2 regions of the Sphingomonas sp. GV3 genome follow, and region 2 is predicted to be linked to the other one. Evidence: predicted binding sites of a transcription regulator. Region 2 holds the regulator's gene; the other holds the start of a gene.
The links. The regulator LexA, encoded in region 2, represses DNA repair genes until DNA is damaged. The targets are predictions, from matches to a motif close to GTTCCNCNCTTGTTCT.
Positions count from the first base shown of each region.

Region 1: a site for LexA is predicted at 4,810-4,825, ahead of RF701_RS14055 (putative DNA modification/repair radical SAM protein). Genes of this name have one in related genera too.

Region 1 is NZ_JARWLE010000001.1:2,978,076-2,984,828, forward strand. Features, by position in the region: gene RF701_RS14030 (hypothetical protein) at 1-177, shown strand; gene nrdR (transcriptional regulator NrdR) at 197-661, shown strand; gene RF701_RS14040 (RNA methyltransferase) at 695-1,432, shown strand; gene RF701_RS14045 (UdgX family uracil-DNA binding protein) at 1,586-2,983, opposite strand; gene RF701_RS14050 (hemerythrin domain-containing protein) at 2,989-3,474, opposite strand; gene RF701_RS14055 (putative DNA modification/repair radical SAM protein) at 3,560-4,807, opposite strand; gene RF701_RS14060 (hypothetical protein) at 4,929-5,081, shown strand; gene RF701_RS14065 (DUF2721 domain-containing protein) at 5,193-5,606, shown strand; gene RF701_RS14070 (AAA family ATPase) at 5,637-6,753, opposite strand, start outside.
Region 2 is NZ_JARWLE010000001.1:979,886-986,638, forward strand. Features, by position in the region: gene trpD (anthranilate phosphoribosyltransferase) at 1-474, shown strand, start outside; gene trpC (indole-3-glycerol phosphate synthase TrpC) at 471-1,250, shown strand; gene moaC (cyclic pyranopterin monophosphate synthase MoaC) at 1,247-1,717, shown strand; gene glp (gephyrin-like molybdotransferase Glp) at 1,714-2,895, shown strand; gene lexA (transcriptional repressor LexA) at 2,953-3,648, shown strand; gene RF701_RS04485 (ComEC/Rec2 family competence protein) at 4,030-6,141, opposite strand; gene gltX (glutamate--tRNA ligase) at 6,311-6,753, shown strand, end outside.

The DNA.
Region 1 (6,753 bases), 2.0 Mb from region 2:
ATGTCGAAGATCGAAGAGGTCCAGGACACCGTCAAGTCGACGCCGGGCCTGGGCAAGAAGATGGCGAAATACGGTGCCGTCGGCGCGGTGCTGGCGATCCCCGTGCCGTTCGTCGGCCCGGTGTTCGGCGCGCTGGTCGGTGCCGGCGTCGCCTATGCGCGCCGCAACAAGATCTGAAAGGCCCTGACGGACCGACATGCGATGCCCGTTCTGCGGCCATGAAGACAGCCAGGTAAAGGATAGCCGCCCCACCGAAGACGGGGCGGCTATCCGTCGCCGGCGGCAGTGCGAGGGCTGCGCCGCACGCTTCACCACCTTCGAACGCATTCAGCTGCGCGAATTGTGGGTGCTCAAGAGCGAAAGCCGACGCGAGCCGTTCGATCGCGAGAAACTGTTGCGATCGGTCGCCATCGCGACGCGCAAGCGGCCGATCGACCCGGTGCGCATCGAGAAGCTGGTCAGCGGCATCCAGCGCCAGCTTGAAACCGCGGGCGACGGCGAAGTCTCGTCGAAGCGGATCGGCGAGATGGTGATGGACGGGCTGCGCGGGCTCGACTCCGTCGCCTATATCCGCTTCGCCAGCGTCTATCGCGACTTCAGCGAGGCACGCGATTTCGAGGAATTCGCCGGGACGGTGGAGGAGGCGGGGCGAGAAGGATAGGGTCCGCCGCGCAAGAGCAGACGAAACAAGGACATGGCCATCCCCAATAGCATTTCAGCCCAGCCGCCCGTCATCATCCTCGTTCGCCCGCAGCTAGGCGAGAATATCGGCAAGGCCGCACGCGCGATGCTCAACTTCGGGTTGACCGAGATGCGTCTGGTCGCCCCGCGCGACGGCTGGCCCAATCCGCAGGCAGGTCCAGCCGCGAGCGGGGCCGACATCGTGCTGGAACGCGCGCAGGTGTTCGATACCGTCGCGGGCGCGGTGGCCGATTGCGCCCATGTCTATGCGACCACCGTGCGCAAGCGTGGCATCACCAAGCCGGTGGTGACGCCGGAAGAGGCGGCGCGCGCGATCCATGCCGAAGCCGGGCGATCCGCGCTGCTGTTCGGCCCGGAACGATCCGGGCTGGAGACGGACGACGTCGCGGTCGCGCGCACCATCCTGACCGTGCCGATCAATCCCGAATTCGGCAGCCTCAATCTGGCACAGGCGGTGATCCTCTGTGCCTATGAATGGTCGAAGGGGCAGGGGCTCGCGCAGCCGCCGCAGGTCGACCTGCCCGACGTCGCGCCGCAGGCCGAGCTCGACGGCATGATCGGCCAGCTGGAGGGGATGCTGGAAGTCGCCGGCTATTTCTTCCCGCCGGATCGCACGCCGACCACCAAGCGCACGCTGCGCACGCTGCTGACCAAACCTGGCTGGTCGAGTCAGGAGGTCCGCACGCTGCGCGGCGTGCTCACCACGCTCGCGCGGCCGCGAGAGCGCTGAACGCTCCTGCGCAAGCCCATGGGCTGATTGACTGAAGGGCGCTATGCTTCTCGGTGACGGTCGGGTAAGCCGACAGCTCGCCGACCGTCGAGCGCGACTCCCCTCGAGAGCCTCGCCAGCGGACGGCGGACCCTGCCTCGACCGGCAACGGTGTCAGCCAAGCGCCGCCTTCGCGCTGCGCAGATCCTCGACGAACCGGGCGAATTCGTCTTCCTTCTGCGCCGGGTCTGGCAGGCGGAGCAGATAGCTGGGATGGACGGTGATCCATGCCGCGCCGCCATCAGGCAGCGCGATCGTCCGCCCACGCTCGCGCGAGATCGTGACCGTCCGTCCCAGCAGCGACCGCGCGGCGGTCGCGCCCAGCGCCACCGTCATCTGCGGCCGTACCAGCAGCCTTTCCTGCTCGATCCACCACCGGCATGCCTCGATCTCGCCCGTCCCCGGCTTGGCATGGATGCGCCGCTTGCCGCGTTGCTCGTATTTGAAATGCTTGACCGCATTGGTGACGTAGAGCCGCGCGCGATCGATCTCCGCCGCGGCGATCGCACGATTGAACACCTGGCCAGCCGGGCCGACGAACGGCCGCCCCGCCAGATCCTCCTGGTCGCCCGGCTGCTCGCCGACGACCATCATCGCCGCGTCGACCGGGCCCTCGCCGAACACCGTCTGCGTCGCCGGCTTGTAGAGCGGGCACCGCGTGCAACCCATCGCCTCTTCGCGCAGCGCCTGCCACGCCGCCACGCTGTTGTCGCCCGACACGGCGCGCGCCTGTTCGATCATGCCGCTCTCCCTCGCTTGCGCGCCTGCGATCAGTTCGCCGACCAACGCGGTTTCCGGCATGTTTTTCCAGTATTTGCGCGGCATCTCCTTCAGCATCGCGCCCACTTTCAGGCGGGCGGGGTTGAAGATGCTGGCATAATAGGTCTTCCACACCTCCTCGACCGGATCGCCCTCGGGCGCATCCGTGCGGCTCGCGCCGGGGCCCTCGCTCAGCGCCTTGCCGTCCCAGTGCAACGAGACCTCCGGCGTCAGGATCGACCAGCGCATCGACGCGAAGCGGTTGACGAAGAAGGCCGCGTTCGCGCGGACGATATGATGGTCCGGCTCGAACCAGGCGACATAGCAGCTGTCGTCCTCGTCCGTCGCCACCTCGCGGAAGCGGAGGAAGGCGCGCATCTTGTGAATGTCGCGGCGGACCGCCTTGGCCAAGCCCTCCAGCCGGCGCACCAGCGGGTCCGCCTGGTCGGCGAGAATCCCCGATTGGCGCCGCAGCCGCACCAGCAGGGCATAGAGCAGCGCGAACCGCTCGGGGTCGTCGGCGAGGACGACGCTGCGCGCGAGATCGACGAAGCCGCGCGGTACGGAGAATGTCGCGCCTGGTCCGGTCTCCGCCGCCGCTTGCCCGTCCGCGGCGACGGCAAACAGATCGGCGGGCGTGTCGCCGACCTGCCAGACCACGTCACCGGGGGGCACCTCCGCCGCGGCCAGCGCGCGCGCGGCGTCGCGCCATGCCTCGAAATCGTCGGGTGCGGGAAGCGTGACGATCCGCAAGGCGATCAGTCGCGGTCGTCGCCGCCCGGCGGATTCGCCTTGGCGAGCTTCAGCTCCTCGGGCTTGCGCTCCTCATAGATGTCGGCGAGCCGCTCCTCCGTCGCGTCGTCGAGCCCCTTCTCGGCGGCCGGGAACATCTCTTCCTCTTCCTCGTCGATATGATGTTCGTAGCGGTGGCGCATGTGGAAGAACTTCGACTCCCATTCGTCCGACCCGAAATCGAGGTCCGCCATCTCGCCCAGCAAATCGTCGACCTCCTTGTGCTCGGCGACCGAGTGGCGGGCGTCGTCGCGCAGGTCGGGCTTGCCCAGCATCTCGGCGTACAGCGATTCCTCCTCGGCGGCGGCATGGCTCTGCAGTTCCAGGCGGAAGGCCTCGAACAGCTTCTGGCGCTTGGCCGTGTCGCCCTTCAGGTCGCCGAGCTGCTTCAGCATCTCGCGCTGTTTGTCATGGTCGCGCTTGAGGTCGGCGTAGATCTGGGCGGTCGCCATCGTGTGTCTCCTTCGCGCCGCTCAACCGGCGAGCCGCCCAGCTGTTTCACCCGCGAATCACTCTCACCCGGCGCGACGCACCCGGTCAGGCGGCGAACAGTTCCAGCTGTTCGCGCTTCGGCGCGACCATCGGGCGTAGGTCCGCTCGGTCGGCGAGGATCACCGGGCGCCAATCCTCGGCGATGATGAACGGACGGACCTTCGCCACCGACACCGTCAGTCGTGCGACATCGTCCAGACGCAGACGCCGCCAGCGGCGACTGGCGAGAATGCGGTCGACCGCCTTCACGCCGAGCCCCGGTACGCGCAGCAGCATCTCGCGCGGGCTTCGGTTGACGTCGACCGGAAAGCGGTCCCGGAACTTGAGCGCCCAAGCCAGCTTCGGATCGATGTCGAGCGGCAGCATGCCCGTGCCCTCGTCCGCCGCCGCCACGACCTCGTGCGGCGCATAATCGTAGAAGCGCATCAGCCAGTCGGACTGGTACAGACGGTGCTCGCGCATCAGCGGCGGGCGCTGCAGCGGCAGCACGGCGCTGGCATCGGGTATCGGGCTGAACGCGGAATAATAGACGCGGCGCAGGCCGAACCGATCGTACAGCGACGAAGCGCGCGTGACGATGTCGCCATCGGTCGCGGCATCCGCGCCGACGATCATCTGGGTCGACTGGCCGGCGGGAGCGAAGCGGGGCGCGGACTTGTACTTCTTGCGCGCGTCGCCCGAATCCAGGATCGCGCCCTTCACGTCGCGCATCGCGCCCTCGATCCGCGCGCCGTCCTTTTCGGGCGCCAGCCGCTTCAGCCCGCCCGCGGTGGGCAGCTCGACGTTGATCGACACGCGATCGGCATAGAGACCCGCCTGATGCACCAGTTCCGGATCCGCGTCCGGGATCGTCTTGAGGTGGATGTAGCCGCGGAACTGATGGTCCTCGCGTAGGCTGCGCGCCACTTCGACAAGCTGCTCCATCGTATAGTCGGACGACCGGATGATCCCCGAGGACAGGAAAAGCCCCTCGATATAGTTGCGCCGGTAGAAGGACAGCGTGAGGTTCACGACCTCCTGCGCCGTGAAGCGCGCGCGGCGCACGTTCGACGACTTTCGGTTGATGCAATAATGGCAGTCGAAGATGCAGCTGTTGGTCAGCAGGATCTTGAGCAGGCTGATGCAGCGACCGTCGGGAGCATAGGCGTGGCAGATGCCCATGCCCTCGGTCGAGCCGATCCCCTTGCCGTCGCGGCTGTCGCGCTTGGCGGTGCCGGACGATGCACAGGAGGCATCGTATTTCGCCGCGTCCGCCAGGATCGCCAGCTTCTCGCGGGTATCGAGCTGCGCCATGTGTTCTATTTACGTTCTCGAGCCGCATGTCGCAAGGGACGCATTCGCCGCGCCGCCAGTCATCCTGGTGCAAGGTGGCGGGTGGATAAGGGCAGGGCAGGGGACGAAAGGGAGTATGCTCATGCCCGATACGACCTACCTCCTCGAACGCTCCCGCCAGGAAGCGGTGCGTTCGATCCAGGCCACCCATCCCGCCGCGGCGGTGGTGCATCAGGAACTCTGCCTGCTCTACGTGGGTCAGGCGCTTGCGCGGCTGGTACGCAGCCGCCATTGATGGCGACGTCGCGGCCGCCGGGACGCCGGCCGCCGCGACGCGACGCAGCGGTTGCCAGGGAACCTTCGCCGGTCTGCGTCGATCTGCGCGGCGAAGGGTAAGACGACACGCATGCACGAACCTCTCAGCGCCGCGGCGCATGTCATCCAGCTGGCGCTGACGCCCATCTTCCTACTGACCGCGGTGGCTTCGCTGCTCAACGTGTTTGCGACACGGCTCGGGCGGATCAGCGACCGTATCCATGCGCTGAGGAAAGAGCCGCGCGTCAATCAGCACGAGATGGCCCGCCTACGGAAGCGGTCGCGCATCCTCGACATCGCGGTCACGCTCGCGGCGGCGGCGGGCGCGATGACGTGCTGCTCCGCCATCACCCTGTTCTTCGGCGTTCTGCGCGATTCGGGGCATGCCGCCTTCCTGTTCGTGTTCTTCGGCGGCGGCCTGCTCTGCGCCGTCCTGGGCCTGGCGTGTTTCGTCGCCGAAATCACGCTGGCCGGCCGCACGCTGCGCGACGAGGATCAGGCGTGAAGCCACGGCCGATGACCCGGCCGCCTTCGCCTATTCCGCCGCCAGCAGGGTCGCCGCGCCGCCCAGGTCGACCGAGACGAGCCGGCTCACGCCGCGTTCGACCATCGTCACGCCGAACAGGCGGTGCATGCGGCTCATCGTCACGGCGTTGTGCGTAACGATGAGATAGCGCGTCTGCGTCTCGCGGCTCATCCGGTCGAGCAGGTTGCAGAACCGTTCGATATTGGCGTCGTCGAGCGGCGCGTCGACCTCGTCGAGGACGCAGATCGGCGCGGGATTGGTCAGGAACAGCGCGAAGATCAGTGCCACCGCAGTCAACGCCTGCTCGCCGCCCGACAGCAGCGTTAGCGATTGCAGCCGCTTGCCGGGCGGCTGGGCCATGATCTCCAGCCCGGCCTCCAGCGGATCGTCCGATTCGACGAGCGCGAGATGCGCCTGCCCGCCATCGAACAGCGTGGTGAACAGCCGGCGGAAATGCGCGTCCACCGCCTCGAACGCCGCGAGCAGCCGCTGTCGTCCCTCGCGATTGAGCGTGCCGATGGAACCCCGCAGCCGATGGACCGCCTGTCCAAGCTCCTCGCGCTCGGCCGCAGTGCTGCGGCCCGTGGCCTCCAGCTCCGCCAGCTCGCGTTCGGCGACCAGATTGACGGGACCGATCCGCTCGCGGTCGAGCACCAGTTTCTCGTGCAGCGCGCTTTCCGCAGCCGGCGCCCGGATGCTGTCGCTCGCGAAGCCGAGGCGTTCGGGCAGCACCGGTGCCGGGCAGGAGAAGCGCTCGCCGGACAGTCGCCCCATCTCGACCCGGCGCAGCTCCTGATTCTCTAACCGGGCCGCGGCACCCGCCCGCCCCTCGCGCGCCTCCGCCAGTGTCGCGTTCGCCATGCGATGCGCCTCCTCGGTGCGCCGTACCGCCTGTTCCGTGGCGGCCTCCGCCGTCGCCAGGCGGGTCGCTTCGTCGCGCGCCAGGGCATGCGCTGCCGATTCCTCGGCAATGGCCGCGTCGAGGACGACCGGTCGCGTATCGATCGCCGTCGCCTCTTCGGCGAGCGCGGCGGCACGCTTGTCCATCTCGGCGATCCGCCGTGCGGCCTCGCCCGCGCGGGCCCGCCAGCCGCGGCTCTCGGCCTGGGCCGCCGCCAGTCGCTCC
Region 2 (6,753 bases):
CTGATGGGTCCGCTGGCCAATCCGGCGCGCGTCTCGCGTCAGCTGCTCGGCATCGCGCGCCCGGACTACACCGGCCTCTATGCCGAGGCGCTGGCACAGCTCGGAACCGAGGCTGCGGCAGTGATCGCGGGCGAAGAGGGTCTGGACGAGCTTTCCACCGCCGGCCCCAGCATCGCCGTCTGCGTCGGCACCGCCGCCCTGCCCGCGCGGATCGCGCCCGAGGACGCGGGTCTCGCCCGGCATCCGCTTGCCGCGCTGCGTGGCGGGGATCCCGCCTATAACGCCACTGCCCTGCGGCACCTCTTGGCCGGTGAGGATGGCGCCTATCGCGATGCCGTTCTACTCAACGCCGCGGCGGCGCTCGTCGTCGCGGGCCATGCCACTTCCCTCATCGAGGGCGCGCGCGATGCCGCGCGCGCCCTCGATGACGGCAGCGCCGGCGCGCTGCTCGACCGCTGGATCGCCTACCGATGACCACCATCCTCTCCCGCATCGTCGAAACCAAGCGCGCCGAGGTCGCCGCCCGAAAGGCGACGACCAGCCTGGCCGACCTGGACGCCCGGATCGCATCCGTGACGCGCCCGCGCGGGTTCCGCGCGGCGCTCGACGCCAAGCAGGGCCATGCGCTGATCACGGAAATCAAGAAAGCGAGCCCGTCCAAGGGTTTGATTCGCGAGGACTTCGACCCACCGGCGCACGCCCGCGCCTATGAGGCCGGCGGCGCCGCCTGCCTGTCGGTGCTGACCGACGAGCAATGGTTCCGCGGCTGCGACGACGACCTCATCGCCGCGCGCGCCGCCTGCAGCCTGCCGGTGATCCGCAAGGATTTCATGGTCGATCCGTGGCAAGCGACCGAATCGCGCGCGATCGGCGCCGACGCGATCCTGATCATCGTCTCCGCCCTCGACGACGGCCAGATGGCGGAGATCGAGGCGAGCGCCCTCGACTGCGGCATGGACGTGCTGGTCGAAGTCCACGATGCGCACGAATTCGATCGCGCGCTGCGGCTGAAATCGCGGCTGATCGGCGTCAACAACCGCAACCTCCATGACTTCACCGTCGATTTTCGCCGCACGTTCAAGCTTGTCGACAGGGCGCCGCCGGGGTGCACCTTCGTCGCGGAAAGCGGCCTGTCGGCACGCGCCGACCTCGACGCGCTGGCGGACCATGGCGTGCATTGCTTCCTGATCGGTGAGTCGCTGATGCGCCAGCCCGACCTCACCGCCGCGACCCGGGCCTTGCTCGGATGAGCGGCCTGACGCACATCGACGCCGATGGCGCCGCCCGCATGGTCGACGTCGCCGGCAAGGCGGTGACGACGCGCGAAGCGACCGCGACCGGCCATATCGCGATCGCCGCCGATGCGCTTGCCGCCATCCGAGACGGTGCGACGAAGAAGGGCGATGTCCTCGCCGTGGCACGGATCGCCGGCATCATGGCGGCGAAGCGCACCGCCGACCTCATCCCCCTGTGCCATCCGTTGCCGCTGACCCGCGTCACCCTCGACCTGGCGATCGCGGCCGACGGCATCGTCGCCACCGCGACCGCGGCGACGGAGGGCAAGACCGGCGTCGAGATGGAGGCGCTCACTGCAGCGTCCGTCGCCTTGCTGACGATCTACGACATGGCCAAGGCGCTCGACCGGGCCATGACGATCAGCGGCCTGCGCCTGCTCGCCAAGTCCGGTGGCGCGTCGGGCGATTGGCAGGCGGCATGAGCCTGCTGCCGATCGCGGAGGCGCAGGCGCGGCTGTTCGCGCTCGCGACGCCGGTTGCGATCGAGACCGTGCCGCTCATGGCCGCACATGGTCGCTGGGCGACAGAAGACGTTAGGGCCCAGCGAACGCAGCCCGCACACGACCTGTCCGCCATGGACGGCTATGCGATCCGCGCCGCCGATTTGCCCGGGCCCTGGACGATGATCGGCGAGAGCGCCGCCGGACGTCCCTTCGCCGGCCGCGTCGGCGTGGGAGAGACGGTCCGTATCTTCACCGGCGCCGCGCTACCCGATGGCGCCGATACCGTGATGGTGCAGGAAGAGGTCGAGGCGGCCGGAGCGACGATCCGCCTGGTCGGCGAGGGGCCCGGCCGGGCCGGACGCAACGTCCGCCGCCGCGGGCTGGATTTCACCGAAGGCGACCGATTGATCGCAGGCGGCGAGCGGATCACGCCCGCCCGCCTCGCCGTCGCCGCGACAGGCGGCGTCGGCGCGATTTCGGTGCGTCGCCGCGTCCGCGTCGCCATCTGCGCGACCGGAGACGAACTGGTCGCGCCCGGGACGCAGCGGACGCCGGGCGAGCTGCCCGAATCCAATCGCGCGATGCTGGCGGCGATGCTGGCGGATCTGCCGGTCGACCTGATGGACCTCGGCATCCTCCCGGACGACCTGCCGACACTGCGCGACGCCTTCTCCATGGTCGACACCGACCTGCTCGTCACGACCGGCGGCGCGTCGGTCGGCGATCACGATCTCGTCCGTCCCGCGATCGAGGCGGCGGGCGGCCGCATCGACTTCTGGCGGATCGCGCTGCGCCCGGGCAAGCCGATGATGGCGGGCCGGCTCGGCGCGGCGGCGCTGCTCGGCTTGCCGGGCAACCCCGTCTCCGCCTTCGTCACCGCCATGCTGTTCGTCCGGCCGATGATCGCGCACCTTGCCGGCGCCGCCGATCCCCTGCCCCGCGCCACCAGCGTGTTGATCGGCGAGGATCTGCCGGCCAATGGCGCACGGACAGATTATCTGCGCGCGGAACTTCGGGACGGCCGGGCCTATGCGTCGACCATCCAGGACAGTTCGATGCTGCTCACGCTGGCGCGGTCGCATTGCCTCGTCGTCCGTCCGGCCGGCGCGCCCCCAGCCCGTGCCGGCGACTCGGCGCAGGTCCTGATGATCGCTTGACGGCAAGTAAAGTGTTCCCTAGAAGTTCCGCGTCTGTTCTGACGGGAAGGACCGCCCATGCTCACGCGCAAGCAGCACGAGCTTGTCTGCTTCATCAATGATCGACTGGAAGAGACCGGCATCTCCCCGTCGTTCGAGGAGATGAAGGAGGCGCTCGATCTCAAGTCCAAATCCGGCGTGCATCGGCTGATCAGCGCGCTGGAGGAACGCAATTTCATCCGCCGATTGCCCAACCGCGCGCGCGCGCTGGAAGTGCTGCGGATGCCGGAACGTCCCGAGAAGACGTCGCCCGCGGCCAGTGCCGCGGCAGCGGCGCCGGCGGCCGCACCAGCGCGCGGCAATGTCCGCCCCGCAACCACGCCCGCAAACGACGTCGTCGAGATCCCGCTGCATGGGCGCATCGCGGCGGGTGTCCCCATCGAGGCATTCGAGGGCAGTTCGATGCTCGCCGTCCCGGCGGCGCTGCTCGGATCGGGGGAGCATTATGCGCTCGAGGTTTCGGGCGACTCGATGGTCGAGGCGGGTATCCTCGACGGCGACTATGCGCTCATCCGGCGCACCGAGACCGCGCGTGACGGCGAGATCGTCGTCGCGCTGATCGAGGACAGCGAAGCGACGCTCAAATATTTCCGGCGCGAGGGCGCGATGATCCGGCTCGACCCGGCCAATCGCGCCTATGAGCCGCAGCGCTATCGCCCCGACATCGTCCGCGTACAGGGCAAGCTGTCCGGTATCCTGCGTCGTTACGACTGACGGCGCGGTACGGGGCCGGAACGGAGACGCTCGCCGCCACGGACGGTTCGGCATCGGGGCAGCGGATGCGTCTGCGTATCTGCGTGGATCGCGACGGCCGCTTTAAGCCGCGACCGCATGCGTCGATGCGAGCCGGCACGCACGCCTCGCGGACGCTTCCTTCCTTCGCGGCCGCGGAAGGCGGTCCGCAGCGCCTTAGGGGTGCGCTCGTCCCGTATCGCTCTTTGCCGGGCCTCGCGACAGATCGCAGGGTGCGCAAAGGCGGGAATAGCGCGGAGCGCGCCTGCCCGCGGCCGTTTCGCGGCGTGCCCGGCGCGACGGTCGTATTTGCGCATTGCAGCTCTCGATCGCGATACGGGTCGGGCCGCGCATCGATCGTCGTCAGGACCCGCGACCGAGCGATCCCGGATTGCGCGCAAAGCTGGCAGCATGGGTACGGCGCGTCCATGGATTCGCAGAGACGTCCCGATACCGAATCGCCTCGGTGGGCGTCGCATGCGGCGGCGTCACCCAGGGATGGGCATCCTCGGGCGTCCGGACGGTGACGACGCGCCGGGACGCGAGCGCGATCGAAACACCGCCCGTGCGCCGCAATAGGCCGAGGTCGAGCCGCAGCCAGCGCGGACGGCACCGCGCGGGAAGACGGCGGTCGCTGACGACGATGTCGGCACGCGCACACGCCTGGCGCAGCATCTCCCATGGCAGGGGATAGGCGCTGCGCGTTGCGAGAAGGCGCCAGTGCCGTCCGCCGCGGACGAGCGCGATCGCGCAGGCGTCGCGGGTGCATTGCGCTTCGGGACGATCCGACACCAGCATCGGATCGTTCTGCCCGCCCCCGGTTTCGCGTAGCATGTTGCGGACGTAGTCGCCGGACCTGTCGCGCAGAACGGCCAGACCGTCGCGGGTGCGCACCGCAAGGTGCCTGCCGTCGCCCGTGATGAGGATGTCGGGCGCCGGCGTGAACGCCATCCAGAGGCACCCCGCGACGAGCGGCACCGCGCCCAGCCAGCGGACCGAGGACTGCCATAGCGCCAGCCACAGGCCGCCGCCGACGCACAGGGCGAAGGCCGATGCTGGCACGGTGGCGAGCGCCATGGCGGACCCCGGCAGCGCGGCGACGGATCGGGCGATCCACAGCAGCAGCGCCATGCCCTTTCCCGTCAGCCACCAGAAGGGTGCGCCGAGCCCCGCCGCGTCCATCAGCAGCGCGAGCGCCTCCAGCGGCATGATGACGAAGGTGGTCAGCGGTATTGCGACGATATTGGCGAAGGCGCCATAAATACCCGCCCGGTGGAAATGATAGATCGCTATCGGCATCAGCGCCGCCTCGACCAGCAGGCCGGTGACCAGCAGCGACAGGAGTTCCCGCGCGACGCGGCGCACGCGCGTGACCTCCTTGGCGGCGAAAAGCGACGCGATCCGGGGATGCTCGTGAAACGCGACGATCGACACGATCGCGGCGAAGGAAAGCTGGAAGCTAGGCCCGACGAGCGCATCCGGCCAGCCGATCAGGACGACGACGGCACCGCCGGCCACCAGTCGCAGCGTGATCGCCTGCCGTCCCATCGCCATTGCAGCCAGCACCATCAGCGCGGCGACGCATGATCGTATCGTGGGAATCTGGTTGCCGGTCAGCCAGGTATAGCCGATCGCCGCGGCCGCGCCCGCCATGGCGGCGACGAGGGGCAGGCGAATGCGCAGCGCGAGCCATGGCCAGAGCGCGAGCAGGCGCAGGACGACGATCATCGTCGCGCCGACCGCCGCGGTGATATGCAACCCGCTGACCGACAGCAGGTGGGCCAGTCCCGCGCGGCGCATGGCCTCCGCGTCGGCCTGGCTGATCGCCCCCTCGTCCCCCGTCGCCAGCGCCGCGGCGATGCCCCCCGCGCTCCCCTCGAGCTGCGCGGTGATGTGGCGCGTCAGGCGGTCGCGCAACGCGGCGCCGCCCTCGCTTCCGCGCCTCGAAACGGACAGGGGGCCGAATGCCCGTCCTGTTGCGCCGATGCCCGCGAACCAGGCGACGCGCGCATAATCATAGGCGCCGGGCACCGCCGCTTCGGGCGGCGGCAGCAATCGCGCCGACAGGCGCACGCGATCGCTTGGCGCGATCGTATCCCGGACGTTCGCCGCGTCGACGTTGACCCGTATGCGGGTTGGCAGGCCGAGCCCGGCATCGGGGCGGATCGTCAGCCGCACCAGGCCGCGCGCGGTCAGGGGTTCCGCCTGTTCCACCACCCCTGCGAACCGGACCACCGCCGGATGAGCGAGCACGGGTGCGGTAGCGCGCTCGGCATGCCACCAGGCGAGGGCCACGCCGATCGCCACGGCGAGCGCGCCCGTCGCGACCGCCCGCGCCAGTCGGGTTCGCCCGTCGATCGCGGCCGCCCCCAGGCCCAGGCCGGTCGCAGCGAGGATTGCCGTCCGCCACGCGCGCGGATCGGGCGACACGAACCAGATCGCGATGCCCAGGCCCAGCATGACGGGCAGCCACAAGGGCAGCTGCTCGCGTTCCGATTCCAGCCATCGCTCGATCCGCCGGAGCGACCGGCCCCCTCCCGCGGGCCACGGGATTTGAAGGCGCGGAATGCGCGTGCTAGGGGCCGCCGCGGTTGAATAGGCCATCACCTCGAACCCTAAGGAGCAGGCGCGGTTGGGCGCAACAGTGGATCACGACGCGAACGGGAACGCCGCCGCCACGGGCACGGCGATCGTCACCCGGTTCGCCCCTTCGCCGACCGGCTATCTCCATCTGGGCGGCGCGCGCACGGCGCTGTTCAACTGGCTTTTTGCCCGCCATCACGGCGGCAGGTTCCTGCTGCGCATCGAGGACACCGATCGCGCCCGCTCGACCCAGCCGGCGATCGACGCGATCCTGGCGGGGCTGAAGTGGCTCGGCATCGACTGGGACGGCGATGCGGTCTTCCAGTTCGCGCGCGCCGACCGGCATGCCGAGGTCGCGCACAAGATGGTCGCGAGCGGCAACGCCTACCGCTGCTACATGACGCAGGAAGAGATCGCCGCACAGCGCGAGGCGGCGCAGGCGGAAAAGCGTCCCTTGCGGATCCGCTCGCCCTGGCGTGACCGGACCGATCATCCCGAGGGCCA